DNA from 4 places in the Mesorhizobium sp. M0174 genome. Region 3 is predicted to be linked to each of the others. Evidence: predicted binding sites of a transcription regulator. Region 3 holds the regulator's gene; each other region holds the start of a gene.
What was found. Region 3 encodes LexA, which represses DNA repair genes until DNA is damaged. Its sites were predicted from a motif close to TGTTCNNNNTGTGTTCNG; they were not measured.

Region 1 (7,308 bases), 180 kb from region 3:
GCCCGTAAAAAAAGGGCAGCCGAGGGACGAGGCCTGCATGTTCACAAAGATCCTGGTCGCCAACCGTGGCGAGATCGCCTGCCGCGTGATCAAGACGGCGCGCAAGATGGGCATCGTCACCGTCGCGGTCTATTCCGATGCCGACCGCGACGCCGTGCATGTCGAAATGGCCGACGAGGCGGTGCATATCGGGCCTTCGCCGGCCGCGCAAAGTTATCTGGTCCCGGAAAAGATCATCGCCGCCTGCAAGGCCACAGGAGCAGAGGCCGTGCATCCCGGCTACGGTTTCCTGTCCGAGCGGGCATCCTTCTGCGAAGCGTTGGAGCAGGAAGGCATCGTCTTTATTGGCCCGAAGCCTAAGGCCATCAAGGCGATGGGCGACAAGATCGAATCGAAGAAGTTCGCCAATACGGCCAAGGTGTCGACGGTGCCCGGCTGGCTCGGCGTCGTCGAGAACGCCGCCCATGCGGAAAGAATAGCCGGCGAAATCAGCTATCCCGTGATGATCAAGGCTTCGGCCGGCGGCGGTGGCAAGGGCATGCGCATCGCCTGGAGCAAGGCAGAGGTGCGCGACGGCTTCGACCGGGCGCGGTCGGAGGCCAAAAGCTCGTTCGGCGATGACCGCGTCTTCATCGAAAAGTTCATCGTCGATCCGCGCCATATCGAAATCCAGGTGCTCGCCGACGCGCATGGCAACACGCTCTATCTCGGCGAGCGCGAATGCTCGATTCAGCGCCGCAACCAGAAGGTCGTGGAGGAGGCGCCGTCGCCGTTCCTCGACGCCAAGACCCGCAAAGCCATGGGCGAGCAGTCGGTGGCGCTGGCCAAGGCCGTCGACTACCAGAGCGCCGGCACGGTCGAGTTCATCGTCGACAGCGACAAGAACTTCTATTTTCTGGAAATGAACACGCGGCTGCAGGTCGAGCATCCGGTGACGGAGCTCATCACCGGCATCGACCTGGTCGAGCAGATGATCCGCGTGGCGGCAGGCGAAAAGCTCGCCATCAAGCAGAGCGACGTCAAGCTGAACGGCTGGGCGGTGGAAAGCCGCCTCTATGCCGAAGATCCGTATCGCAACTTTCTGCCGTCGATCGGCAGGCTGACGAAATACCGGCCGCCGAAAGAGGGAAAATTCGGCGAAATCGTCATCCGCAACGATACCGGCGTTACCGAGGGCTCGGAAATCTCGATGTTCTACGACCCGATGGTCGCCAAGTTGTGCACCTGGGCGCCGACGCGGCTGGCGGCGATTGATGCGATGTCGGAAGCGCTGGACAGTTTCGTCGTCGACGGCATCGAGCACAACATACCGTTCCTGGCGGCGCTGATGCAGCATCCGCGCTGGCGGGAAGGGCGGCTATCGACGGCGTTCATCGCCGAGGAGTATCCCGACGGCTTCGCGCCCATTGTGCCGAACAGCGAAGAAAACGCGGTGCTGGCCGCGATCGCAACCGCGGTCGAACTGCTGCGCCGCGACCGGCTCGACCGGCTGGGCGGGCGGCTGGCGCCGCATTCGGGCGCCTTGAAACGCGACTGGGTGGTGAAGATCGGCCGGGATTATCTTTCGGTTGCCATCGTCGAAGGGATGATTTCCATTCCGATGGAGCTCGACCTCACAATCGACGGTGGCAAGGCACTGACCGTGGCATCCGACTGGCGGCCGGGCGATCTCATCTGGCGCGGCACGGTCGGCGGCCGCAAGGTCGCGGCGCAGGTCAGGCCGGTGCTGAACGGGTTCCGCATCGCCTGGAAAGGCATCTCGGTGACAGCCCGCGCCATGCTGCCGCGCACTGCCGAGCTCGAAAGGCTGATGCCGGAAAAAGTGGCGCCGGATACCTCGAAGATGCTGCTTTGCCCGATGCCCGGCCTCGTCGTGTCGATCGCCGTTGCCGAGGGGCAGGAGGTCAAGGCCGGCGAGACGCTTGCCGTGGTCGAAGCGATGAAGATGGAGAACGTGCTGCGCGCCGAGCGCGACCTCATCGTCTCGAAGCTCAACGCCAAGCCCGGCGACAGCCTTGCCGTCGATGCGGTGATCATGGAATTCGCGTGAGGCTGTAATCTGCTTGAGGTTGGTGGGACAAAGGGGAGCGAAGGAACGCGATCCTGCAATTGGTTGAGCACGCTCGCTTGAGGAGGGACAAGGCGAGGGGCGTGCGGAATTCGCTTTTTTTGCCCTCACAACGTATTTTGTTCTTGCTTTGTGCCGGCAGCTATGCTACTAATTTGGATATGGTGCTAAATGGCCCCAACACCCGCCCGCTGTGGCGGGTTTTGTGTTTCCGGCCTGAGGTTGGCGGGACTGCGCCCCTCTCTGTCCTGCCGGACATCTCCCCCACGAGGGGGGAGATCGGCAGCTTCGGCGGTTGCTCTAAACGTCCAAAGCTCCAATCGCTTCTGCTGGACTCATGTTATCTGCTGCCGGACAATACATCTTGATCGACTGAGTCCCTGTGAGGCGGCGCGAAAAAACCATGGCGGATGAGAGACTTCCACGCGATCCCTTGCTGCGCGAGGCCTATGCAAAGGCATCGCGGGCAGAGGCGGAGGCGCGTCGGTTCATTCATCTGCGCGTGCATTCGGCCTATTCGCTACTCGAAGGTGCCTTGCAGCTCGGCAAGATCGTCGGCCATGCGGTGCAGGACGAATGCCCGGCAATCGCCGTCACCGACACCAACAACCTGTTCGGTGCGCTGGAATTCGCGCAAAAGGCAGTGAAGGACGGCATACAGCCGATCATCGGCTGCCAGATCGACCTCGCCTTTTCCGGTGAGGCGAACGACAGCCAGCGCGACCGCAGGCGGCAGGGGCCGGAGATGCGGCCGGTGGTCCTGATCGCCGCCACCGAGGCCGGCTACGGCAATCTGGTCAGGCTGGTCAGCCGCGTCTACCTTGAGACACCGCCCGGCGAGGCGGTGCATCTGACGAGCGAGATGCTGCAGAGAAATTCCGACGGTCTGATCTGCCTTACCGGCGGGCCGCGCGGTCCGATCGGCAATGCCTTGAAAGAGGACCGCCGTGAACTCGCCGAGACCCGGCTGCTGGCGCTCAAGGGTCTGTTCGGCGACCGGCTCTATGTCGAACTGGAACGGGTCTCCGGCTACGACCGCGCGATCGAGCAGTCGTCGGTCGATCTCGCCTACCGCCACGATCTGCCGCTGGTTGCCACCAACGAAGCGTTTTTCTTCTCTCGTGAAGACTATGAGGCCCATGACGCCCTGATCGCCATCGCCGAAGGTTCCGTGGTTGCGGCCGATAATCGCCGCCGCCTGTCGCCCGACAATTTCCTGAGAAGCCAGGCCGACATGGCGAGGCTGTTCGCCGACCTGCCGGAAGCGATCGACAACACCGTCGAGATCGCACTGCGCTGCTCCTACTATCCGCAGACACGAAACCCGATCCTGCCGCGCTTTGCCGGCCGCGATGTCGCCGATGCCGATGCGGCGGTCAAGGCGGAGGCGCAGGAGCTTGCCAGGCAGGCGCATGAAGGGCTGGCGGCGCGGCTGGCGGCGCACGGGCCGACGCCCGGCTATACAGTCGAGCAATATCGCGAGAGGCTGGATTTCGAGCTCGGGGTCATCGAGAAGATGAAATATCCCGGCTATTTCCTGATCGTTGCCGACTTCATCAAATGGGCCAAGGCGCAAGGCATTCCGGTCGGCCCGGGCCGCGGATCAGGCGCCGGCTCGCTGGTCGCGTATTCGACGACCATCACCGACATCGATCCGCTGCGTTTTTCGCTGCTGTTCGAGCGCTTCCTCAATCCCGATCGCGTGTCGATGCCCGACTTCGACATCGACTTCTGCCAGGACCGGCGCGAGGAGGTCATCCGCTACGTCCAGCAGAAATACGGCCGCGACCAGGTCGGCCAGATCATCACCTTCGGTACCCTGCAGGCGCGCGCCGTGCTGCGCGACGTCGGCCGCGTGCTGCAGATGCCTTACGGACAGGTCGACAAGCTGAGCAAGATGGTGCCGTCGAACCCGGCCAATCCGGTCAAGCTCGCCGACGCCATCGCCAACGAGCCGCGCTTTGCCGAGGAGGCCGAGCGCGAGCCGATCGTACAGACGCTGCTCGACACGGCGCAGAAGCTGGAAGGTCTGTACCGTCACGCCTCGACTCATGCCGCCGGCATCGTCATCGGCGACCGGCCGCTGTCAGAACTGGTGCCGATGTACCGCGATCCGCGCTCGGACATGCCGGTCACCCAGTTCAACATGAAGTATGTCGAGCAGGCCGGGCTGGTGAAGTTCGACTTCCTTGGCCTGAAGACGCTGACCGTGCTGGACAGGGCGGTCAAGCTGATCCGCCGCCGCGGCATCGAGATCGATCTCGCCCACATTCCGCTCGACGACCCGGAAACCTACGCCATGCTGTCGCGCGGCGAAGTGGTCGGCGTGTTCCAGGTGGAAAGTGCCGGCATGCGCAAGGCGCTGATCGGCATGCGGCCCGACTGTATCGAGGACATCATCGCGCTGGTTGCGCTCTACCGGCCGGGACCGATGGAGAACATCCCGACCTACAACGCCAGAAAGCACGGCGAGGAGGAGATGGCGTCGATCCACCCGAAGATCGACCATCTCGTCAAGGAGACGCAAGGCGTCATCGTCTACCAGGAACAAGTGATGCAGATTGCGCAGGAGCTCTCCGGCTATTCGCTGGGCGAAGCCGATCTGCTGCGCCGCGCCATGGGCAAGAAGATCCGCGCCGAGATGGACAAGCAGCGCGAGCGCTTTGTTTCGGGCGCGGTCGAGCGCGGCGTCGGCAAGCCGCAAGCCGACTTCATCTTCGACCTGCTGGCAAAGTTTGCCGACTACGGTTTCAACAAATCGCATGCCGCCGCCTATGCCGTCGTCTCTTACCAGACCGCCTATCTGAAGGCGCATTACCCCGTCGAATTCCTGGCGGCATCGATGACGCTCGACATGGGCAATACGGACAAGCTCGCCGATTTCCGCCAGGATGCGCTGCGCCTCGGCATCGAAGTGGTGGCGCCGTCGGTGATGACGTCGTTCCGGGATTTCGAGGTCGGCGAGAATCGCATCTTCTATTCGCTGGCCGCGCTCAAGGGCGTCGGCGACGCCGCAGTCGAGCACATCGTCGCCACGCGCGGCGAAAAACCGTTCAAGAGCCTCGCCGATTTCTGCGAAAGGGTCGATCCGAAGATCGTCGGCAAACGCGTCTTCGAGAGCCTGATCATGGCCGGCGCGCTCGACTGCTTCGGTCTCGACCGGGCGGCGATGATGGCCGGCGTCGAGCGGATGATGGGGCTGGCGTCCTTGGCGCAGCAGAATGCCGTCACCGGCCAGCACGACATCTTTGGCGCCTCGCTGGGCGCACAGTCGCAGGCACTCAACTTGCCGGCGACCGACCCCTGGCTCGCCGCCGACCGCCTGCACCGTGAATTCCAGGTGGTCGGGTTCTATCTCTCGGCGCATCCGCTCGACGAATACAAGGCGGCGCTGCAGAAAATGCGGGTGCAGACCTGGGCCGAATTCTCGGCCGCCGTCAAACGCGGTGCGGCCGCCGGCCGGCTCGCCGGGACGGTGACCACCAAGCAGGAACGCAAGACGCGCACCGGCAACAAGATGGGCGTCGTGCAGTTTTCCGACACGTCCGGCCAGTATGAAGCGGTGCTGTTTTCCGAGGGACTGGCGCAATATCGCGACCTGCTCGAGCCCGGCCGCTCGGTGGTCATCACCGTTTCGGCCGAGGACAGGCCGGAAGGCGTCAATCTGCGCATCCAGACCGTGCAGTCGCTGGAAGACGAGGCAAGCCGCGTCCAGAAAGCGCTACGCATCTTCGTGCGCGACGCAGCACCGATCGGCACGCTTGCCGGCCAGCTTGCCGTCAAGGGCGAGGGACAGGTAAGCTTTGTGCTGATAAAGGACGACGGCCAGGGGGAGGTCGAGATCGAATTGCCCAGTCGTTATCGTATCTCGCCTCAGATCGCGTCAGCCATGCGCGCGGTGCCGGGCGTGGTTGAAGTGGAGCTGGTTTAAGATACCGAAACCTTCGGGTTTTGGCGATTGGGGGGCGCCATGGATGAACGCGCAGCCGCTTTCGAACTAACACGGATGGTCAACGGGTACCGCGTCTCGCAGGCGATCTCGGTCGCCGCGACGCTCGGCATCGCCGACCACATCAAGGGCGGCAAGCGCTCGGCAGCAGATCTTGCAAGCCTGACCGACACACATCCGCGCGCGCTCTATCGGTTGCTGCGGGCGCTTGCGGCGGTCGGCATATTTCACGAGGCAGAGGACGGGCAGTTCTCGCTAACGCCGCTTGGCGCCGCCTTGCGCTCCGATGCTGAGTTTTCCGCTGCACCTTGGGCCGCCTTCGTCGGAAGGCCCTATTACCGGCAAGCGTGGAGCGAACTGCTCTACAGCATCCAAACCGGCAAGAACGCATTTCGCCACGCGCATGGCAAGGGCGTCTGGGAATACCGGGCAGAGCATCCAGAGGAGTCCGCTATCTTCGATCGCGCCATGGCAGCGAATTCGCGCGGCGTGGCGGCAGCCATCCTGGCGGCGTATGATTTTTCGTCGTTTCCGGTCATCATGGACGTCGGCGGTGGCCAGGGCGCGCTGCTTGCCGAAGTCCTGGCCGCGACCCCGGGCAGCCGCGGCATCCTTTTCGACCAGCCGCATGTGGTAGCGCCGGCCGCCTCGGTGCTGGCGGCGAAAGGTGTCGCCGATCGCTGTGAGATCGTCGGAGGCGATTTCTTTGCCGAGCTGCCCGTGGCGGCCGACGCGCTGCTGCTCAAATGGATTTTGCATGACTGGGACGACGAGACCAACGTCGCGATCCTGCAAAACTGTCGCCAGGCGATCCGTGCGGGCGGCAAGTTGCTGGTTTTTGAGGCCGTGCTTGAGCCGCCCAATCAGGGGGCGAATGCCAAATTCTCCGACCTCAACATGCTGGTCGCGCCCGATGGCCAGGAGCGGACGGCCGATGAATTCAAGTCGCTGCTGGCAAAGGGTGGCTTCGAGGTGACCGAGATCATCCAGGCAGGGCCACGCATCAGCGTTGTAGAGGCAAGGCCGGTTTGATCGCGGCTGAAGCCATTTGCCGCAACCGCCGGGATCGGTCGGATGGCGCAAGCTTCCGCCTGCGCTGTCCACTGGACGTCTGTCGCAGCGAAGGCTATCGCGATCGTCATGAAGGTAGCTGACAAGAACGGAGCCCAAGATATTTCAGCCTTGGCCCGGCTGCGCGACATGTTGCGCAAGCTGTATCACGGGCGCACAGCGGCGGCGTTCCGGTTTCAGCTTGCGGCTGTTGTCATCGACCTTGCCATCATTGCCTTTT
Region 2 (7,308 bases), on a different contig from region 3:
CGGGCCGGGTCTCTTGCGTGACTTCTGCCGCAGCTTCAGGGGCTGGAGCTTCCGCGACAGGCGCTGCCGTCGCTTCGGTCACAGCTTCGGCCGCCGCCTCCGCAACAGGAGCCGCATCCGACACAGGTTCCGAAGCCTCCGCCGGCGGCTCTGCCGCGGCAGATGCTTCCGCCATCCTCGCCTGCTCGACGCGCGCAGTCTCTTCCGCCGCCTGCTTTGCAGCGGCAGCTTCAGGCGCGGCATTGTCCTGTGCTTCGAGCCGCGCCTTGACCTCGGCCGCCGGTTTGGCATCGGCGCGGTAGCCGAGTCCCTTCAGGATTTCTTCCATGTCGTCGGCGGTGGCGCCGAGAATCGACATCATCGGCGGCGTCACCATGAAGGACTGGCCGTCATAGGCGCCGTCGGGGCGAGGCCCGAGGCCCGGCTTCCAGTTGGTCGCCGGCCGGATCAGGTCGGCCAGCCGTTCGAGAATATCGACGCGTACAGCACGCCGGCCAAGATTGCGGTAGCCGGCAAGCTTGTAGAAGGTCTTGTCGAAGGTCGGATCGATGACCACCGAGGTGCGGCCGGAGGCCAGTGCGTGAACGACATCGCCGAAACCGGGCTTGTCCTTGCCGTCGTTTCTCAGCGCCCACAGCAGCGTTATCAGCCCGGCCGGCGCCGGTTTGATCAGCGCCGGCACGAAGACATGGTAGGCGCCGAAGCGCACGCCGAGACGGCGAAGCGCCGCGCGGCCTTCCTGGTCGAGGGATTTCATCTCGTCGGCGATATCGCGACGGTTGATGAGGCCGAAATGCTCGACGAGCTGGAAAGCAATGCCGCGGCCGATGCCGGTGATCTGCTCGGCATTCTTGAGGTCGACCAGCGGCTTCAGCAGGGATTCGATCTGGAAATTGACGAAGCGCTCGGCGCGCGCCGCAACCTTGTCGCGGGCCGGGCCGGTGAGTTGCTCGTCGGCCAGCAGAACCAGACGCGGCTTCAAAGCGTCTTCGCCGGCGACCAGCGTGCCGATCGGCGCGCCGATCCAGCGAAGCGTGCCATCCGAACCCAGCGCGATGTCGCCATTGGCCGAGGCGCCGAAGCGCTCGGCCCGCGCCTCGAACTCGGCGGCAAGCGCCTTCTGCGCCGCCGCCCGCACCGCCTTGGCATCCTCGCCGCCGGCGCTCTGGTCGGCGGTGAAGCGGAAACCTTGCAACTCGCCGACGTGATGGCCTTCGACGAGGACGGTTCCGGTTGGGCTGATTTCGGCTTCAGGCATCGTGTTTTCTCTAAGGCGCCGCATGAGGACGGAAGTCCTGCGGTCTACAAAACGTTTCGTCAACCGCTCATGCAGCGCATCCGACAATCTGTCTTCGATTTCGCGCGTCTTTTCCTGCCAGTGTGCCCGATCGGCCAGCCAGCCGGGCCGGTTGGAAACGAAGGTCCATGTGCGGATCTGGGCAATCCTGTGCGACAGCGTGTCGATGTCGCCTTCGGTGGTGTCGGCACGGCGCACCTGCTCGGCCATGTAGTTCTCGTCGACATGGCCGTGCCTGGCAAGGTCCATGTAGATGGAGGCGATCAAGTCGGCGTGCTGGGCCGGCGCGATCTTCCTGTAGTCGGGCAGCGCGCAGGCTTCCCACAGCAGCGCCACGCGCCTGGCATCGGTGGTGAGTGCCCGCACGTCCTCGTCGCGCGACAGATGCTCGAGCGCCTGCGCGTCTACTGCCGGCAGCGCCCGCGTCAGGCCTTCGACCGGGGCGTTGGTCTCAATCGAGCGCTTCAGCGCATCGAGGTTGGCGAAATCGAAATGCGCGGTGCGCCACTGCAGTACTTTCACCGGGTCGAAATCATGCGCCTCGATTTTGTTGACCAGTTCATCATCCAGCGGATCGACCTGGCCGGTGACGCCGAAGGTGCCGTCGCGCAGATGCCGGCCGGCGCGGCCGGCAATCTGGCCGAGCTCGGCCGCCGTCAGGTTGCGGTACTGGTAGCCGTCGAATTTACGGTTCTGGGCGAAGGCGACGTGGTCGAGGTCGAGGTTGAGGCCCATGCCGATGGCGTCGGTGGCGACGAGGTAGTCGACGTCGCCCGACTGGAACAGCGCCACCTGGGCGTTGCGGGTGCGCGGGCTGAGTGCGCCGAGCACGACGGCGGCACCGCCCTGCTGGCGGCGGATCAGCTCGGCGATGGCATAGACCTCGTCGGCCGAAAAGGCGACGATCGCCGTGCGCCGCGGCAGGCGGGTCAGCTTCTTCGAGCCGGCATAGGCAAGGTGCGACAGGCGTGGCCGGGTCACCACCGACACGCCCCGCAGCAGGCGCTGCAGGATGCCGTGCATGGTGGCCGCGCCCAGCAGCAGCGTCTCCTGCCGGCCGCGCAGATGCAGGATGCGATCGGTAAAGATGTGTCCGCGTTCGAGATCGCCGGCGAGCTGGACCTCGTCGATGGCAACGAAGGCGGCGTCGGTCTCGCGCGGCATCGCTTCCACGGTGCAGACCGAGTATTTCGCGCCAGCCGGCTGGATCTTTTCCTCGCCGGTGATGAGCGCAACCTTATGGGCGCCGACCTTCTCGCAGACGCGCGTATAGACCTCGCGGGCAAGCAGCCTGAGCGGCAGGCCGATGACGCCGCTTTCATGCGCCACCATGCGCTCGATAGCGAGATGGGTCTTGCCGGTGTTGGTCGGGCCGAGCACGGCCGTCACGTCTCGACCCGACAGGATCAGCGGTTCAGTGTGTTTCGGATGGATGTTCATCGGCCTGGAAATAAGGCTCTCTGCCTCGCATTGTCGGGAGCGCGCCCATATTGGCCGCGTATGACAGGCGACACATAGGGATTTCGGGCGCGAAGCGAAAGCGGAATATGCCGAGGGCAGGCCGATTGGTTGGTTCAAAGCCAGAAAATCTGTTCCCGATTAACAGTTGGAACGAGTCTGGAACGAATCAGCGACGAATCACTGACTCGCGCTGATTCAGGTTTTGTTCACGGCTACATCTGGGTTTTCTGCCGGCGTATCTCACCACATGCTGAATCACGGAAACTGGCCCGATTCATGCAAGCATCATCCAAGCGAGCACGTCCGTTAACCTTTGCCGGTGAATGGTCGTGGCTGGCCAATCTGCTTCGCACAACATTATGAAACTATTGATGTTTCCTAACGCGCTTTAATCATTTCGCAGGTGTTTTCAGCTCTCGCCGTTAACCCTCCGCTCAAAGCCGGAACGAATCGGCGACGAATCAGCGATAGCTGAAGTTTCTTGGTTTGTTCACCGCAACATGTTGTGTTGTGAACAGCTTCTCCACCGAGAATCCACAGGCTGCGGGACGGATTGTGCACAGGCTGCGCAGCGGCCATTAACCTTTGCGTGCTGGTTCGGCACACACCGGCGTCATGGCCATCGGTCGGCGCACTTGCCGCATGAGGCTCAGACTCGGCCCCACGCTGAACGGCTTGTTCAAGGCACATCCTCTCCGACGGCATAGCGCTGCAATGTAGGGCCGACGGTCTGGATGATTTCTTCGTGAGACAGGGCGACGACCGGTGGTAGGCGCAGCAGGTAACGGCACATCGCCAAACCCAGCAGCTGGCTGGAAATGAGCCCGGCCCGCCGGCCCGCATCGGCGGGATCAGCGACCGCCGCAACCAGTGGCCTCACCTGGTTGGCAAATACATCGCGCAACTTTTCGGCGGCGAATTCGTTCGACGTCGCCGACCGCAGCAGAATTGCCATGCCGGTACCGTTGGCCGGATCTTCCCAGATTTCGAGAAATCGCCTGATCAGTGTCTTGCCGATGGCGGTTCGATCGATCACCCGCAGTGCCGGCAATCTCAGGTCGACGACCGCCGCTCTGGCGAATAGCTCGTCCTTGCTGCGGAAATAGCGGATCACCATGGCCGGATCGATCGAGGCGTGGGCCGCGACGTCGCGGATGGAGGCGCCGTCATAGCCGTGCCTGGCGAACAGCAGCCTCGCGGCTTCGAGGATCTGGGCGCGGGTGCGGTCCGACTTGCTGGTTTTCTTCTGCTGATTCTCGCTCATGAAATCCCTATGCCAACGGTTGTTGACAAATGCAATGGCTTCGACTAGAAAGTCAACATGTGTTGATAAATGGAGAGAGAAAATGTTGCCAGATACAACGGAAGTCCTGATTATCGGCGCCGGCCCGACCGGCTTGGCGCTGTCCATCGTGCTGCACCAGGCCGGGGTCGACCATGTTCTGATCGACAGGCTTGGGGAGGGCCTTCAGACCTCGCGGGCCGGCGTCATCCACGCTCAGACGCTGGAAGCGCTGGAGCCTCTGGGCGTCACGCAGCGGCTGAGCGAACTTGCCCTGAAGCTGCAGAATTTCGCCATCCGAGATCGCAGCCGGGCACTGCTCAAGCTCGATTTCGGAAAGCTTCCGTCGAGGCATCCCTATCTGATGATGCTGCCTCAGAATCTCACCGAGCAGGTGTTTGCCGAGCGGATTACGGCCCTGGGCGGCGTGATCCACCGCATGGTCGAGGCCAAAGCGGTGCTTCAGGACACTGACGGTGCGCGCGTGACGGTGGTCGAAAACGGCCGCGAGAAGATCATATCGACACGTTACGTCGTTGGCGGCGACGGCATGCACAGCCTGGTGCGCAACTCGGCCAGCATAGAGTTCGACGGCGCGGCCTATGAGGCGTCGTTCGTTCTCGCCGACGTTCGTCTCGACTGGCCGGTTGGGCCAACCGAAGTGTCGCTGTTCTTTGCGCCAGCCGGACTGGTGGTGGTGGCGCCGCTCCCAGACGGATCGTACCGCGTCGTCGCGACAATGGACGATGCACCGGAAAAACCCGCAGTCGCAGACATACAGGTGCTGCTCGACAGCCGTGGGCCGACCAAAGAAAGAACCCGCGTGCTCGACCTGTCGTGGAGCTCGCGGTTTCGCGTGCATCACCGCCTGGTCCGGTCATACCGCAAGGGCCGGTTGTTCCTGATGGGCGATGCCGCGCACGTGCACAGTCCGGCGGGAGGGCAAGGCATGAATACCGGCATCGTCGACGCGGTCGTGCTTGGCCAATTGCTTGGCGACGTGGTGAACGGCGTGCGCCCCGAAGCGGAGCTCGAACTCTATGAAACGCTGCGACGCCCGGCAGCCCAAGAGGTGCTTGACCTGGCTGGCATGATGACCGGCATGGCGCTTGCCCGCAGTCCGGTGAAGCGGTTCGTTCGCAACCTCGTGCTGTCGGTGCTGAACCTCACACCATTCCTGAAGCGCCGCATCGCATTGAAGCTGTCGGGCCTCAGTCGGGCGCCGCTTGCCCGTCTGCCGGCACCCGCGTGCAAGGCAGGTTCAATTACCCGAACCCAGCCTGAAGCCAGCCCAGCGCTGAAGCTTGCCGCGTGACAGCCCGGTTATCTGCCCGTACCTGCCGTCGGGCCGGTACGGGGGCATCCGCGACATCCCAAGCCTCAGCTAATGTACTGGCCGCCATTGGCTGAAATGGTCGAGCCGGTGATGAAACCGGCGTCGTCAGATGCGAGGAAGACGACGCAGCGCGCGATCTCCTCCGGCTCGCCGAGACGGCCGACCGGGATGTGCGGGATGACACGCTCGTTGAGCACCTTCTCGTCCATCGCCTTGACCATCTCGGTGGCGATATAGCCGGGGCAGATGACGTTGACGGTGATGCCGGCGCGCGCGCCTTCCTGGGCCAGTGCCTTGGTGAAGCCGATGTCGCCGGCCTTCGAAGCCGAATAATTGACCTGGCCGACCTGGCCTTTCTGGCCGTTGATCGAGGAGATGGTGATGATGCGGCCGAACTTGCGGTCGCGCATTCCACCCCACAACGGATGCGTCATGTTGAAGACGCCGGAAAGATTGGTGTCGAGGACCTCTTTCCATTGCTCGCGCGTCATCTTGTGGAACATCGCGTCGCGGGTGATGCCGGCATTGTTGACCAGCACCGAGACGGGACCGAGATCGGCCTCTATCTGTTTGATGCCGGCAGTGCAGGCTTCATAGTCGGCGACCGACCATTTATAGACCGGGATGCCGGTCGCTGCCTTGAACTTTGCCGCCGCATCCTCGTTGCCCGCGTAGTTTGCGGCCACCGAATAGCCGGCGCTCTTCAAGGCGACCGATATCGCCGCGCCGATGCCGCGCGACCCGCCTGTGACGATTGCAACCTTTGTCATGTGTCCTCCCGGGAAATGCAGATGGCTGCGCGTTGAAGCGGTGGGGTTTGCCCTCTATTCCCTACTCGCTTTGCACCAGCATCCTACTCGTATCGCCTATCTCATCACAATGCTTCCACGCACATGGCAACGCCCATACCGCCGCCGATGCACAGCGTGGCAAGACCTTTCTTGGCACTTCTGCGGCGCATCTCGTAGACCAGCGTGTTGAAGATGCGGGCGCCCGAGGCACCGACCGGATGGCCGATGGCGATGGCGCCGCCATTGACGTTGACGATCGCCGGGTCCCAGCCCATGTCCTTGTTGACGGCGCAGGCCTGCGCGGCGAAGGCCTCGTTGGCTTCGACCAGATCGAGGTCGCCGACCGACCAGCCGGCCTTGGCCAGCGCCTTGCGCGAAGAGGGGATCGGTCCCGTCCCCATGATCTGCGGGTCGACGCCGGCGGTCGCCCAGGAAACGATACGCACCAGAGGTGTGATGCCGCGCCTTGCGGCTTCCGCTTCGGTCATCAGCACCACAGCTGCGGCGCCGTCGTTGATGCCGGAGGCATTAGCTGCCGTCACCGTGCCTTCCTTGTCGAAGGCCGGCTTGAGCTTGGTCATGGCATCGATTGTCGCGCCGTGGCGGATGTATTCATCCTGGTCGACTACGGTGTCGCCCTTCCTGCCCTTGACTGTGAAGGCAACTATCTCGTCCTTGAATTTTCCGGCTTTCTGCGCGGCCTCGGCCTTGTTCTGGGAAGCCAGTGCGAACTGGTCCTGGTCGTCGCGGGTGATCTGGAACTGGCGAGCGACGTTCTCCGCGGTGTTGCCCATATGATAGCCGTAGAACGCATCGGTCAGGCCGTCCTTGATCATGGTGTCGATCAGCTTGAAGTCGCCCATCTTGACGCCACCGCGCAGATGTTGCGCATGCGGAGCCATCGACATCGATTCCTGGCCGCCGGCAACGATGATCCTCGCGTCGCCCTGGGCGATCTGCTGCATGCCGAGCGCGATGGCGCGCAAGCCCGAGCCGCAGAGCTGGTTCAGGCCCCAGGAGGTAGCCTCCTGCGGCACGCCGGCGGCCATAGCCGCCTGCCGCGCCGGGTTCTGCCCTTGGGCCGCGGTCAGGATCTGGCCGAGAATGACCTCGTCCACCTCCTTGCCCTCGACGCCGGCAC
Region 3 (7,308 bases):
GCGCCCGACGAGCCGGCCAGGCGGACGGTCGAAGTCGAGGCGTTCTGTTCGTGATCGGCGTGCAGGATGAAGATGCGCTCCATCGCACGCGCCAGCACCGGATTGATCTTGTATTCCTCGCAAGGCACGGCGAAGCACATATGCAGGAAGTTGGCTGCGAAATTCAGCTCGTTCTTCGGATAGATGAACGGCTGGCCGATGTGGTATTTGTACGCCATCGCCGCGATTGTCGGCATCTTGGCGATCAGCCGCATTGAGGCGACCATGCGTTGATAAGGATCCGAGATGTCGGTGGAATCGTGATAGAAGGCCGACAGTGCGCCGACCACGCCGCACATCACCGCCATCGGATGCGCATCACGGCGGAAGCCGGTGAAAAAGCGCGACATCTGCTCATGCACCATGGTGTGGCGCGTCACCCGGTAGTCGAAATCGTCCTTCTGCGCCTTGGTCGGCAGTTCACCATAGAGCAAGAGATAGCAGACTTCGAGGAAGTCGCCGTGCTCGGCCAGTTGGTCGATCGGGTAGCCGCGGTGCAAAAGAATGCCGGCATCGCCATCGATGAAGGTGATTTCCGATTCGCAGCTCGCCGTCGACGTAAAGCCGGGATCGTAGGTAAAGATGCCGGCGGTGTTGTAGAGCGAACCGATGTCGATGACGTCAGGTCCTACCGAACCACTTCGTATCTTGAATTCATGGGTTTTGCCGCCGAGTTCCAGCTTGGCCGTCGATGCCTGGGTTTTGCCGCCAAATTCCATTTTTGTCGCAGGTTCGGTCATAGCAAACTCCTTTTTGTTTCCTCAGGCCGGCAAAGGCAAAATATCTGAACCCAACACGTCAAAAGCATCGGAATACGCACATTTGCGCCCGCAATTGAATCTGCGCGGCAGATTAGGCCAAGACCCAATGTTGCACTGCGAAACACACCTTTCAATGCCAATCTTCTTAGGCCAGTTTGCTAATCGATTTGATCAGCGATCCGCGCCAGGCTTTCCTCGCGGCCAAGCACGGCAAGCACATCAAAGACACCTGGCGAGGTACTTTTGCCGGTGACCGCGGCGCGCAAAGGTTGGGCCACGGCGCCGAGTTTATGGCCGGCGGCCTGCGCATAGTCGCGGATCGCGGCTTCGGCTGAGGCGGCAGACCACTCCGAAACCGTGGCTAGTGCCGCATGAGCGCCCCGCAGGATCGCGCGCGCCTCACCGCTGAGCAGCGCCGCCGCCTTCTCGTCGACCGGCAGCGGCCGCTCGACGAAAAGGAATGCAGCCCCTTCAACAAGTTCGACCAGCGTCTTGGCGCGCTCCTTCAGGCCCGGCAAAGCGGCAAGCAGTTGCGCCCTGCGTCTGTCGTCGAGGCGCGCGGCGATTGCCGGGCCGCCTTCAAGATAGGGCAGAGTGGCGATGAAGATGTCGAGCAGCGCCGCGTCGTTCATCCGGCGCATATGCACGCCGTTAAGCGCCTCGAGCTTGGCGAAGTCGAAACGGGCGGCGCCCTTGTTGACGTCGCCAATGTCGAACCATGCAATCATGTCGGCGATCGACATGATCTCATCGTCGCCGTGGCTCCAGCCAAGCCTCGCCAGATAGTTGAGCAGCGCCTCCGGCAGGTAGCCCATAGCGCGATAGGCTTCGACGCCAAGCGCACCGTGCCGCTTCGACAGCTTGGCGCCGTCGGCACCGTGGATCAGCGGGATATGCGACATCGACGGCACCTCCCAGCCCATGGCCTGATAGATTACGGTCTGGCGTGCCGCGTTGGTCAAATGATCGTCGCCGCGGATGATGTGGGTGATGCCCATGTCGTGATCGTCGACGACGACGGCATGCATGTAGGTGGGATTGCCATCCGAGCGCAGAATAATGAAATCGTCGAGATCCTTGTTGGGAAAGCGCACGTCGCCCTGGACGCGGTCATGCACCACCGTCTCGCCGTCTGTCGACGCCTTGATGCGGATCGCCCCCTTGGCGCCGGGCGGCGCCTCCGACGGGTCGCGGTCGCGCCAGCGTCCATCATAGCGGGGCGGAAGCCCCTTGGCTCGCGCTGCCTCGCGCATCGCCTCCAGCTCCGCCGGCGTCGCGTAGCAGTAATAGGCCTTGCCCACGCGCACCAGCTCCTCGGCCACCTCGCGATGGCGCGGCGCACGCTCGAACTGCGACACCGGCTCACCGTCCCATGTCAGGCCAAGCCAGGAAAGCCCGTCGAGAATGGCTGCGGTTGCCGCATCGGTGGAGCGCTCGCGGTCGGTGTCTTCGATGCGCAGCAGCATCGTGCCGCCTGTGTGCTTGGCATACAGCCAGTTGAACAGCGCCGTGCGCGCGCCGCCAATATGCAGATAACCGGTGGGCGAGGGGGCAAAACGGGTGACGACCTTATCGGGCATGGAACTCTCAGGCGGGCCAAGGAAGTGGGTTTGCGGACTTTCGCGCGTTGCGCGTTCATGTAGCATAGGAGGTCGAGGGCGCAAGAGGCAGACCCGATGGCTGTGCGAGGCCGTGGTGCGGGCGAGGGCGAGGACGCTGGTAGCGGCGTCAGCGAACGCTTGCTGTTTGCCGCTCCCCCGCCTGCCCTGCCGGTATCGGCATTGCTGCCCGCTCCGCGCTTCGATGCTCCGTCGCTGCCGGCCAGCGACCCAGCAACGGTTCCGGTGCCTGCGTCCGAGCCCATCGTGCGCCTACGCCGGCGTTTCCGCCTCCCGTCACCATCCCGCATCCGCAACAGCGTAACCTCGGCAGCCGGCCTGGAACTCGACCGTGGCGTCGCCTTCCTGCTGGTGCCGGTGTTCCTCGCATGCGGGGTGGTCGTATATTTCGCGCTGTCGGTGGAGCCGGCCTTTCCGCAGCCGATCGCAATCGTGCTCCTCGCGGCCCTTTGTGCCGTCATCTCGCGGTCATGGCCCAGGACCCGCCTGTGCTTCATGGTGGCGCTGCTCTGCGCGCTTGGCGTGCTTGCCGCCAAGTTCGAGACCTGGCGTGTCGGGACGCATATGCTCGGTTCCGAAATCTCGACGCGGCTGACGGGTCGTGTCGTATCGTACGAGCCCATGGCGAGCGGCCGCATCAGACTGACAATCGATGTGATCTCAACCGCCAGGCCGACGCTGCGCTACATGCCGGAACGGGTCCGCATTTCGGCGATGAAGATACCGGCTGAGCTGGCCGCTGGTTCCGAGATCACCGGCTATGTGCGGCTGCTGCCGCCGACCGGCCCGGTGCGGCCCGACAGCTATGATTTCTCCTTCGACAGCTATTTCGCCGGTATCGGCGGCAGCGGCTTCTTTCTCGGCAATCCGAAAGTCGTGGCTTCGGGCAGCATGCCGCTTGCCGCGCGGCTTTCTTCCGCGATCGAAGACGCGCGCGAATCCATCGCCGACCATATCCGCAGCCGCATCGGCGGCGCCGAGGGCGAGATTGCTGCTGCGCTGATCGTTGGCGTGCGCGCCGGCATTCCCGAGGAGATCAACGAAGCGATGCGGCGTACAGGCATCTACCACATCATCTCCATCTCGGGGCTGCATATGGCGTTGGTCGCCGGCACCATCATGGCGCTGCTACGCGGCGCCTTTGCGCTGTTTCCCGACTTCTCATCGCGACGGCCGGTCAAGAAATATGCCGCAGCCGCCGCGCTTTTTTCGATTGCGGCCTACCTCGTCTTTTCCGGCATTGTGGTAGCGGCCGAACGCAGCTTCATCATGCTGGCGGTGATGCTTATCGCCGTGCTGTTCGACCGGGCCGCGCTCACCATGCGCAACCTGGCGATCTCGGCCATCGCGGTCATCGTGGTGTCGCCGCACGAGGTGGTCGGTCCGAGCTTCCAGATGTCCTTCGCCGCGACGGCGGCCCTTGTCGGCGCCTATGCCGGCTGGTCCGACTACCGCGCCGGCAGGGCCACCACGCCGCCGCCGCGGCGGTCGCCGCTACGCCTCGCCACGCGAAAGGTCCTGCTGGGCATGGGCGGCCTGGCGATGACCTCGATCATTGCAGGGAGCGCCACGGCGCTTTTCGCCATATGGCATTTCCAGCGCGTGGCGCCGCTCAGCCTGTTCGCCAATCTGGCCATCATGCCCATCGTCTCACTGGTCGTCATGCCCTTCGCCGTCCTCAGTGCGCTGGCGATGCCGTTCGGCGCGGATGGGCCTTTCCTATACGTGATGGGCAAAGGGCTGACGGCGATGATCGCCCTGTCCGGGTGGATCTCCGAGCGCTCGCCGATCGATGCGGTCGGACTGATTTCGCTGAGATCTGTCCTTTTGGTGACGATCGCCCTCGTCATTGCCAGCATGGCGACGACCTGGTTGCGGCTCGCGGCACTTCCTTTTGCGCTCGCCGGCTTGCTAACGACAACGCAGACGCGCGTACCCGACGTATTGATCTCGGAGGACGCACGGCTGGTCGCGCTGCCGATCGGCAGCGGTGAGCTCGCCGTCAACCGGGCACGCCCGAATGAGTTCACGATCGACAACTGGAAACGCGCGCTCACATCAGAGGCTATCGTCGCGCCGGAAACACCTGGAAAGAACGATCCGCAATTCGACATTGCCGATCCGGCCGACCTACCGCCGGGCATGCCGTTCATTTGCACGGACGGTCTCTGCCTCGCCAGGCATCCATCCGGCGCGATCATTGCGCAAGCCAAGGACCGCGATACCGCACGGCCAGCCTGCGCCTTCGCCAGCTTGATCGTCATCGACGACGCCACCGCCCATAATCCCTGCTACTACGACCGGCTGGTCCTCGTCGTCACCAAACGGCAACTGGCGCGCGCGGGAAGTGCGGCCGTCTATTTCGATCCACAAGCGGCAACACGCGCCGAAATCCGCTTCGCCGTCGAAAAATCATACCGGCCCTGGCACGTGCAGCGGAAATTTTCACGCGCGGCGCGCGGCCTGCCGCCATACCGCAGAGCCGACAATCCAAAAGCCGGCACCAAGGGCGCAACTCAGTAGCGGCGGATCAGCCCAACGAGCTTGCCCTGCACCTTGACCCTGTCTGGTCCGAAGATGCGCGTCTCGTAGGCCGGATTGGCGGCCTCCAGGGCGATCGAGGCGCCCTTGCGGCGGAACCGCTTCAGCGTCGCTTCCTCCTCGTCGACCAAGGCCACCACGATCTCACCGGGGCTCGCCGTATCGGCGTTGCGGATGATCACCGTGTCGCCGTCGAAAATGCCAGCCTCGATCATCGAATCGCCTTTGACCTCGAGCGCATAATGCTCGCCGCCCATGATCATATCCGGCGGCACCGAAATCGAATGCGTCTGGTGCTGGATAGCATCGATCGGCACACCGGCGGCGATGCGGCCCATTACCGGGATCGAAACGGCGGCGACGACATCGTCGTCATTGCCGGCTGCAGGGACGCGCGACGATGTGGGCTTGCCCTGCCGAGGGGCACCTTGCCCAAGACTGCCCTGGATGACACTCGGCGAGAACTTGCGTGCCGCATTGAGGCCGGGGGCGATCGAGTCAGGCAGGCGTAGTACCTCCAGCGCACGGGCCCGGTTGGGCAAACGGCGAATGAAGCCGCGCTCCTCCAGCGCCGTAATCAGTCGGTGGATTCCGGATTTGGAAGCCAGGTCGAGCGCTTCCTTCATCTCGTCGAAGGAAGGTGGGATACCGCTTTCCTTCAACCTTTCGTGGATGAACATAAGCAGTTCGTGTTGTTTGCGTGTCAGCATAGCGACCCCCAACAGAATCAGAAAACAAACCCAGAACAGACACTATCTGTTCCAGTTGTGTTCCGCAACTGTTTAAAGTTTAATGAATGCGTTAAGGCTCGGGAAACAAACGACGTCCCCTACCGGCGTACCGTATTTTCACCGCCGCGAGCCTCATCCCCTTGATTCTGCTTTCGTTTGCGCCGTTCTGGCCTCCTTGAAGGCGGCACTGGCATCGGCCGTCGGTCGGCAAAGGGCACGGAATTGAACCCGTATCGACTGTGCGGTTTGGTCAATGCACCGTGAACGAAACGAACTCAAAACGCCAACCTCGGGCTAACTCCAGGTTTCCACCGCCTGGTCAGGCTGCTTCTCGCCGGTGGAGCCTTGCTACGCGCTACCCGGTAATGGAAGAACAGTTGATGCGTGTCCGGCGTTGCGTTGGATTTTTTGAGGGAGCAGGCAAATCATGACGGGAATTCCCGATCTCGTGGCCGTAAAGGCGATGGATGCCGCGGATCCGCTGCGCGCGATGCGCGACCGCTTTGTGTTGCCGCAAGGAGTGATCTATCTCGACGGCAATTCGCTAGGAGCTGCTTCACGTGCCGCCTTCGATGAATTGCGCAAGGCCGCGACCGAAGAATGGTCGCATGATCTCATCCGCGCATGGAACACGGCCCGCTGGTTCAACATGCCGCTTGAACTTGGCGACCAGCTCGGGCGCCTGATCGGTGCCGCGGTCGGCCAGACGGTGGTCTGCGACACGACGTCGGTCAACATCTACAAGCTGCTGCACGCGGCCATGGCCATGCGACCGGAGCGGCAGGCCATCGTCGCCGAGGGCGATAGTTTTCCGACAGACCTCTACATGGCTGAGGGTGTGGTTTCGACGCGAAAAGATGCGCTGCTGCGCCTCTCGGGGGTCGACGCGCCGACCATCGAGGAGCTGATCGACGATCGCACCGCCGTGGTGCTGGTCAATCACGTCAACTACAAATCGGGCGAACTGCGCGACATGCCGGCTCTGACGCGCAGGGCCCAGGAAGCCGGGGCGATGATCGTCTGGGATCTCTGCCACACCGCTGGCGCGATGCCAGTCGAGCTCGACAAAGCAAACGCCGATTTTGCCGTTGGCTGCACCTATAAATATCTGAATGGCGGCCCGGGCGCGCCTGCCTTCATCTATGCGGCTGAGCGGCATCTTTCCGACATCCAGCAGCCGCTCACCGGCTGGTGGGGCCATGCACGACCCTTCGCCTTCGAGCCAGGCTATGCGGCCGGCACCGGCATCCGCCGGTTTCTGTGCGGCACCCAGCCGATCCTTTCGATGCGCACGCTGAAGGGCGCGCTCGACATCTGGGACGATGTCGACATGACTGCGGTGCGCAAGAAGAGCATCGCACTGGCCGATCTGTTCATCGAGCTTGTCGAGGCAAAGTGCGGCACTTACGGCCTCACGCTCGAAAGCACGCGCGATGGGGAAAAACGCGGCAGCCAGATTTCATTCATGCATGAGCATGGCTACCAGATCATGCGCGCGCTGATCGAACGTGGTGTGATCGGCGATTTTCGCGCGCCATCGACCATGCGCTTCGGCTTCACCCCGCTCTATGTCGGCTATGCCGATGTCTGGCAGGCGTCGAAGTGCTTGAGGACATC
Region 4 (7,308 bases), on a different contig from region 3:
TGCGGCCTACGCCCTCGCTGTGCTGGGTGCGACCGCTTTCGTTTTGCTGGAACTGGGGCATGTCCAATAGATCGGCAAGGTGACGGGACTGGCACCGCCCGATTGTCGCTGTTTTGACGGGACACCGGGATACATACGGCGCGGACCACAACCAGCTCGAGGCTTGCGTCGACGGCCACCCTGCCGCACAGCCAGAGGCATTTTCGCCCACGCGGCGCTAATTGGGGCTCTCAGTTGGGGGCATCTTGCTAATTTGTGGAACGAGCCTGCCCCTCGCGGGTTTTTCTATTAGAGGGACGTTAATGAAGGAGGTAGCTATGAAGAAGCTCCTGCTTGCCTCGGTGATCGCCATCGCCTCGGCGGCTTCCGTGATTGGCCCGGCCAATGCCGGCGGCAGCGTCACGATCGGCATCGGCAACGGCTATGACGACGACTATTATTATCGCCACCATCGGTATTCCGATTACGACGATGAGTACGTCCCCCGTTACCGCTATGATGTCTATAACGAGGACTACGCGCCGCGCTACCGGTACCGGTACCACCGGCGCTGCCATACCGAAGTCATCAGGCACTGGCGTCATCACCACCGGATCATCGAAAGAATCCGTGTCTGCCGTCGTTGACGGATCGATCCGGCCGGTAGTGCCGGCCGGATCGGCGGGGCTCCTCATCTCGGCTTGCGCATCAGCATCATGCCGTAATGCACGGCCAATATGTCGAGCCCGATCTTGAGTAGTTTCACCACCACGTCGCGCGGTTCGCCCGCCTGTTCGGCCAGGCTCTTGACCGTTGCGTCGGCACAGCAGACCTTTTGCACGATGCCGGCGATCTCCCAATGGACAAGCGCCCTGGTGGCCTCGGCATGGTCGCGGCCGGCGGACAGGATGTGTTCTGCGACGCCGCTGCCGGTGCGGCCGCCGTCGACACGCTCGGCCCAAGCCATCGGCTTGGCGGTTGCCTCCGACGAACTGCGGAAATCCTGGCGGTAGCGCATCCCCGCCTCGCGCTGCTGGCGCGACAGCGAGGTGAGGCCGCTCAGCGGGTCGACATTGCGCACCCGCACGATGCCGCCGGTCGCAGTGTGGCCGTCATTGGAGACCTCATAGAGGCGCGCCGCCTCCTGTGTTCCTTTGGCCAGCCGCTTGCGGCCGAACCTGTCGTCTTTCAGCGCGAAATCATGGCCGATCTCCTTGCGGATGCGCACCTGCTCGGCCTCGCCCTTCGGCAATCGCGTCGGCCTGGCTTTGGTCTTCTGGGCGATTTTGCTGCTCATCGGCTCGGTCCTCCTGGTTTTTTGTCGTCGGGCTCTGGCGAATTTCCGTCATCCACTGGGCTCAAATCGTTTCGGCCGGCAGCGTGCGCAGGAAGCGCGCCGCGTGATAGGCGCAGTAACTTTTCGAAGGCTTTGTGCGCAGCCCGCAGCACAGCATGTCCAAACCGGGGCGACTGCCGGTGGCATCGTTTTCGGCATCCTCCTGCAGCGTCGTGTCGAGCGGCGCGCGGCAACGGTCGAAAAGGCAATCGATGAAGCGCATGGCGGCGAAATGTGGCTGGCGGCCGCCGGCGGCGATCGGGCGCGGCGCCGGCATTTCGAGCCGCTCGCCATCGGACCCGGTGATCCGAGCCGGACCCGGCTGCCAGGCCGGCGGCGCCAGCCTGGCCGACAGCCTGGCGGGGCGGCAGCGTGGCTCGGCCTTCGGATCGGCCTCCGCTTGGCTTGCGGCATTTGATGGCTCAGGCGCCGAATCTCCGAGCCGGCCGCCCGAGCGTCCGCCACACCGGCCCTTGGATCTGGCAAGGCCGATGGTGCGCAAACGGGCGGTGCGGTGGACGATGCCGATGATGGCCGCGCGCGAGGCCGGGCGGCCGCCCAGCGCGGTCAACCGGGTGGCGATCTTCGCGGCCGACAGCCCGCTCATCAATAAGTTCTCGATTTGTCCAATTCAGAGGCGGAATAGCGGGCGGCCATGATGTTTTATTCCCTGCAAGGGTGGTTGTGTGTGGCGCCGGCTTCGCCGGCTCTCAGGCTGGAAAGCCGATCAGCCTTCGCGTGGCCTGCTACGATCGAGCTTCATCTCGGCCGCCTGCCTGGTTGCGCCGGAGACTGCCTTGCCCATCCGCTTGTCGAAGGCGATGACCGTGCCGTCTTCGGTACGGATCCAGGAAACCGCGGCACCCGCGTTGCCGGTCGACGGGTAATTCGTGGCCGGAGCCGTGAGGGGAACGGCTCCGGCCGTTCCGGCCGCTTGCGCTGCCGGAACCGAGGCGCGAGCCTCGGGCATCGGCCCGGCCGGGGAGGAGGACAGCCGCGACGAAGGGGAAACGGTTGGCACATGCATGGCCTTGGCGATCGTTTGCGGTACCGCCTCCAGGCCAGCGCCGCCGGCGCGCTGAACGGCGGATTTAAGGACCGAAAGCTGGTGAAGCGACTTGTGCATGCCCGCATAAGAGCATAACTCAAATCATAATGCAAGCGATTCTTGCATAGACGAAACCGAATCTTATGTCTCAGATGGGAGCCATGGCGAAAACTGCACTGTCGATCAAGGTCGGAGCGGCGATCCGCCGGGCGCGCAAGCAGCGCGGCCTGGTGATGCGTCACATTGCCGAGCACAACGACACCGACGTCGCTGCCGTCGGCAATTGGGAGACCGGGCGCAACCTGCCCAAGACCGAGAACCTTTTGAAGACCGCCGCTTTCCTGCGCGTCGATCCGGTGGCGCTCGGCAAGGGCGAGGTCGTCTTCCTCGAAGATGCTGGACCGGTCGCCGATGCCGAGATCGTCACCGATCCCGGCCCCCTGCCCGCCGGACCGATGGACATCCAGCTTCTCGGCACCGCCGTCGGCGGCGACGATGGCGACTTCACCTTCAACGGCCAACCGGCCGGCTATGTCCAGCGGCCGCCGGGGATCCGGCATCTGCGCAATGTGTTTGCGCTGCACGTGCTGAGCGATTCGATGGTGCCGCGCTACGAGCCCGGCGAGATGATCTATTGCGGCGGCCGCGACGCCGTGCCCGGCGACCATGTGGTGATCGAGACGCTGCCCGAAGAGAACGAGCAAAACGGCAAGGCCTTCATCAAGAAGCTGGTCAAGCGCACCGCCGCCGAGTTGATCGTCGAGCAGTACAATCCGCCCAAGACGCTGACCTTCAACCGCTACGCCATCAAAAACGTCTTCCGCGTCATCCCGCTCAAGGAACTGCTGGGGTATTGAGGAGGGTTTTCCCTTCTCCCCTTGTGGGAGAAGGTGGCCGAGCGAAGCTCGGTCGGATGAGGGGTGCCGGACGGATCGCTACGTAAGGCTTTAAAATCGTTCCATATTTTAACGCCGAGTTTCTTCCAGCACCCCTCATCCGGCTCGGCGCTACGCGCCGATCCACCTTCTCCCACAAGGGGAGAAGGAAGTTCCCCCCTCAAGCCCGCCTCGACTGCTCCGGCTCTCGACCGTTGAGCAGGCGCGCCTCGGCGCGCACCCGTTGCCGGTCGTCGATGAAGGCGGCCTGGATCGAAACGGCGGCGCCCGGCAGGCCATCGGCACGGCAGGCCTTGCAGATGAGGCGCCCCGAAAGCGCTGATAGCGGCGTCTCCGGCCTCACCCCATGCCGCTTGAGCTCGGCCGGCTTCCACCACCTGTTGCGGCCGCAATCGATGCACTCGACGGCAATCGAGACGACATCGGCGATCGTCGCTTCCTTGCCCGCCAATGCCATGGCCACCCCATCGTTGTTCCTGCTTTGTTCACATCATTATCGGTTTTTGGAGCGGAGTCGAGTCGGTTCCGCTTACATCAACGTGAAAGTTTCACTTGTTCAATTATTTGAGTTATGCTTATATCTCATGCGGGCTGGAATCGGCGCGAGCCACGGAACCGCGGCCGGCCGGCAGCAAGGGAGCGACGATGAACCCAGCCCAGTTCGCCCATGCCTGCGGCTATAGCGGCGACAGCCCGGCCATGCTTGCCGCTTTCGCGGCCATCCGCCAGGACGGCATCCGCAAGGCACGCCAGGGCCATCGCCAGCGCAAGGTGGCGATTGACCAGATGAAGCCGAGCCGCGTTCTGTTCCTGGCGGCGATCCGCCCGGCGCAGACAGCCGAGGAGGCACTCGAGGACGCCGCCCGCTTCCTGGCGATGTTCCGCAACATGCCGCGCTGGCGGCAGGAAAGGCGCGCCGCCGACCTCGCCCGTGCCAGACAGCAGCGCCTCTTCGCCCGCTTCTTCCGCCGCTACGGCCACCGCCTCTGGGCGTTCGAGATCACCTGAAGGCGCGGGCCTTCCCTTGCAAGTCAAAACGGATATTGCGATCGCCGACGTCGCACCGTATGTCTTCGCGCGATGAGCGAGATCGAATTCCGTCGCGCGCAGGCGCCCGACCTGCCGGCGATCGTTGCAATGCTTGCCGACGATGTGCTCGGCGCAGACCGGGAAGACCTATCCACGCCGCTTGCGCCATCCTATCTCGATGCCTTCAGCGCAATCGATGCCGATCCCAACCAGTTGCTGGCCGTGGCTGTCGAGGCCGGGCAAGTGGTCGGGACCCTGCAACTCACCTTCCTTCCGGGTATCTCCAGGAAGGGTGCCTGGCGCGGCCAGATCGAAGGCGTTCGCGTCGCCCGGCAATGGCGCTCGCGCGGCGTCGGCAAACTGATGGTCGAATGGGCGATTGAAACGTGCCGTTCGCGCAATTGCAACTTCGTCCAACTCACCACGGACAAAGGTCGACGGGAGGCGCACGATTTTTACGAGCGCCTCGGTTTCACCGCCAGTCATCTCGGCTACAAGATGGCGCTGTAGGTTGCGGCGGCGGCCTCCGCGCTGCTTGACAATTCACCCGCAATGTTCTCTTTATGTTCCTATCATAACGCGAGACAATGCGGCGTTCGAGCCGCCGCGAGCGAACGGGCCGGATGGAAGCCAACATCCTCCACGCGGATCTGGATGCCTTCTATGCCTCGGTCGAACAATTGCTCGACCCGGCCTTGCGCGGCAAGCCGATTGCCGTCGGCGGCGGGGTAGTGCTTGCCGCATCCTATGAGGCCAAGGCGTTCGGCGTGCGCGGCGGCATGCCGGGACGGCGGGCGCGGGAACTCTGCCCGCAACTCATTTTCGTCGGCGGCCATTTCAAGGACTATCAGCGGCTGGGCGATGCGGCAATCAAGGTGCTCGGCGATTTCACGCCGGTGGTCGAGCGGATTTCGATCGACGAGGCCTTTGCCGACGTCGCCGGCTGCACCCATTTGTTCGGCTCGCCGGCCGAGATCGCCGGCAAGATACGCCGCCGCGTGCGGGCCGAGCTCGGCCTGCCGATCTCGGTCGGAGTGGCCCGCACCAAGCATCTGGCCAAGATCGCCTCACAAGTGGCCAAGCCCGACGGGCTCGTGGTGGTCGATCCGCGCCACGAGCTGGAATTCCTCCATGAGCTGCCGGTCGAGCTGATGTGGGGCGTCGGCCCCGTCACCAGGGAGCGGCTGGCCGGTATCGGCGTCAACACCATCGGCGAGTTGGCGAAGACCAACAGTGGCGCGCTGGAGCGCCTGCTCGGGCCGGCGGCGGGAGAGAAACTGAATGCGCTGGCGTGGAACCGCGATCCGCGCAAGCTTGAGACGCAGCGCCGGGCGCGCTCGGCCGGCGCGCAATCGGCGCTCGGCCGAAAACCGGCCGACGAGCAGGTCTTCGTCCCCGCTTTGCTGCATCTGGCCGACAGGGTCGCCACCAGGTTGCGTGCGAAATCCCGGCCCGGCCGCACGGTGACGGTTCGTGTCCGCTTTGCCGATTTGCGCTCGGTGACGCGCTCGGTCACGCTCGACCAGCCGATTTCGGCAACCGCCATGCTGGCCGAAATCGCCGAGGCGCTGGTGCGCAAGGTGCTCATCGACCATCCGCACGAAAAGACCATCTCGCTGCTGGCGATCGCCGTATCGCATCTGGAGCAGCATGCCGGGCTGCAACTGGAGCTGCCGCTCGGGCTCGACGACCGCCGCCGCCCCGGCACCCGGAAGGACGCGGCGCGCTGGATCGCGGATCGCGCCATCGACAAGATCCGCGACCGCTTCGGCTGGGAGGCGGTCGGCTACGCCTCGGTCGCGCTCGGACTACAGCGGTCGGTTCCCGACGCATTTCGGGAGCTGGCCGAGAAGGAATTGTGAGTTGCGCGGCGGGGGCGAAAAAAAAATTATCCGACAGGAGCCAGGGGCGATACGGCCGGCCCGTTCAAAGCCGTGCCGTCGACGGCAAAATGCGAGCCGTGGCAGGGGCAGTCCCAGCAGCGTTCCAATGAGTTCCAATGGACGTGGCAGCCGACATGGGTGCATGCGGCCGAGCGCTTGTGGAGCGTGCCGTCCTCATCGCGAAAAGCCGCGACTTTGGTAAGCCCTTCGCGCACGATGGCGCCCTCTCCCGGCCGCAGCTTATCGGCGGAATCGATTTCGCCAGGCGCGACATACTCGGCAAAACTCCTGATCGCTGTCGCATTCTCCGCCAAATAGTCGCCGATCGCCCGTACCGTCTTGCGGGAGGGTTCGTAAAGTTCCCGCCAAGGGCTTTCCCCCTTCAGGATCAGGTCGGAAACCAATTGGCCGGCAACAACCCCATGGGTGATGCCCTGACCGGAATCGCCGGTGACCACGAAGACATGCCGGTTGCCGGGATTGCGGCCGATGAACCCGGCATAGTCGACGGTCTCCATCACCTGCCCGGACCATCGATTGGTTTCCGCGCCGATATCGGGCACCAATTTTTTGATCCAGTCCGCCAGGGCCGCGAAGCGGTTGTCGGCATCGTCGGCCTGCCCTGTCTTGTGGTCCTCACCACCGACGATCAGAAAGTCGGTTTTGCCTTCACCAGGCTGCAGGCGAACGTAGTGATAGGGATCCAGCGTGTCCCAATAGAGTGCATCCGGCAAAACGTCGCGCGCGATCTCGAACGACATCGCGTAGGTCCGATACGGCGCTTGCTTGGTGTGGAGCGCGACCCGATCGTTGATCGGCGAATTAGTGGCGACAACGGCCGATCTGGCAGACACGGTAAAGCCCGAGACCGTGCTTACGCGGACGCCGCCGTCGGTCTCCGCGACCTTGTCGACGATGGTCTGCGCATAAAGCATGCCGCCGCGCGCGCGAATGCCCGCAGCCAGCCCGCGGAGATATTCGAGGGGGTGAAATGTCGCCTGATTGGCGTAGCGAAGGACGGGCGTATCCGAAAAGCCTGCAAACGACACGCCTGCGGTTTTCTCGACGTCGACACCAATCTTCAGAGCGGCGCCCAGTTCGCGCTCGATGACGGATTCCCTTCTGCCTGACGCCGGA

Region 1: the regulator LexA is predicted to act here: its motif matches at 2,189-2,206, upstream of dnaE (DNA polymerase III subunit alpha).
Region 2: the regulator LexA is predicted to act here: its motif matches at 2,905-2,922, upstream of NKJ13_RS13290 (helicase-related protein).
Region 4: the regulator LexA is predicted to act here: its motif matches at 4,842-4,859, upstream of dinB (DNA polymerase IV).

Annotation. Positions count from the first base shown of each region.
Region 1 is NZ_JAMYTB010000006.1:304-7,611, forward strand. Features, by position in the region: gene NKJ13_RS14170 (acetyl-CoA carboxylase biotin carboxylase subunit) at 38-2,050, shown strand; gene dnaE (DNA polymerase III subunit alpha) at 2,472-5,999, shown strand; gene NKJ13_RS14180 (methyltransferase) at 6,039-7,049, shown strand; partial or broken gene NKJ13_RS14185 (ion channel) at 7,158-7,308, shown strand, end outside.
Region 2 is NZ_JAMYTB010000005.1:223,187-230,494, reverse strand. Features, by position in the region: gene NKJ13_RS13290 (helicase-related protein) at 1-2,737, opposite strand, end outside; gene NKJ13_RS13285 (TetR/AcrR family transcriptional regulator) at 3,438-4,169, opposite strand; gene NKJ13_RS13280 (FAD-dependent oxidoreductase) at 4,105-5,355, shown strand; gene phbB (acetoacetyl-CoA reductase) at 5,421-6,146, opposite strand; gene NKJ13_RS13270 (acetyl-CoA C-acetyltransferase) at 6,251-7,308, opposite strand, start outside.
Region 3 is NZ_JAMYTB010000006.1:182,207-189,514, forward strand. Features, by position in the region: gene gltA (citrate synthase) at 1-779, opposite strand, end outside; gene gltX (glutamate--tRNA ligase) at 959-2,380, opposite strand; gene NKJ13_RS15035 (ComEC/Rec2 family competence protein) at 2,477-4,942, shown strand; gene lexA (transcriptional repressor LexA) at 4,936-5,670, opposite strand; partial or broken gene kynU (kynureninase) at 6,119-7,308, shown strand, end outside.
Region 4 is NZ_JAMYTB010000022.1:23,810-31,117, reverse strand. Features, by position in the region: gene NKJ13_RS26525 (hypothetical protein) at 1-70, shown strand, start outside; gene NKJ13_RS26520 (hypothetical protein) at 318-626, shown strand; gene NKJ13_RS26515 (DUF6456 domain-containing protein) at 671-1,276, opposite strand; gene NKJ13_RS26510 (GcrA cell cycle regulator) at 1,338-1,922, opposite strand; gene NKJ13_RS26505 (hypothetical protein) at 2,043-2,441, opposite strand; gene NKJ13_RS26500 (XRE family transcriptional regulator) at 2,516-3,220, shown strand; gene NKJ13_RS26495 (hypothetical protein) at 3,420-3,716, opposite strand; gene NKJ13_RS26490 (hypothetical protein) at 3,905-4,267, shown strand; gene NKJ13_RS26485 (GNAT family N-acetyltransferase) at 4,340-4,798, shown strand; gene dinB (DNA polymerase IV) at 4,912-6,150, shown strand; gene NKJ13_RS26475 (FAD-dependent oxidoreductase) at 6,177-7,308, opposite strand, start outside.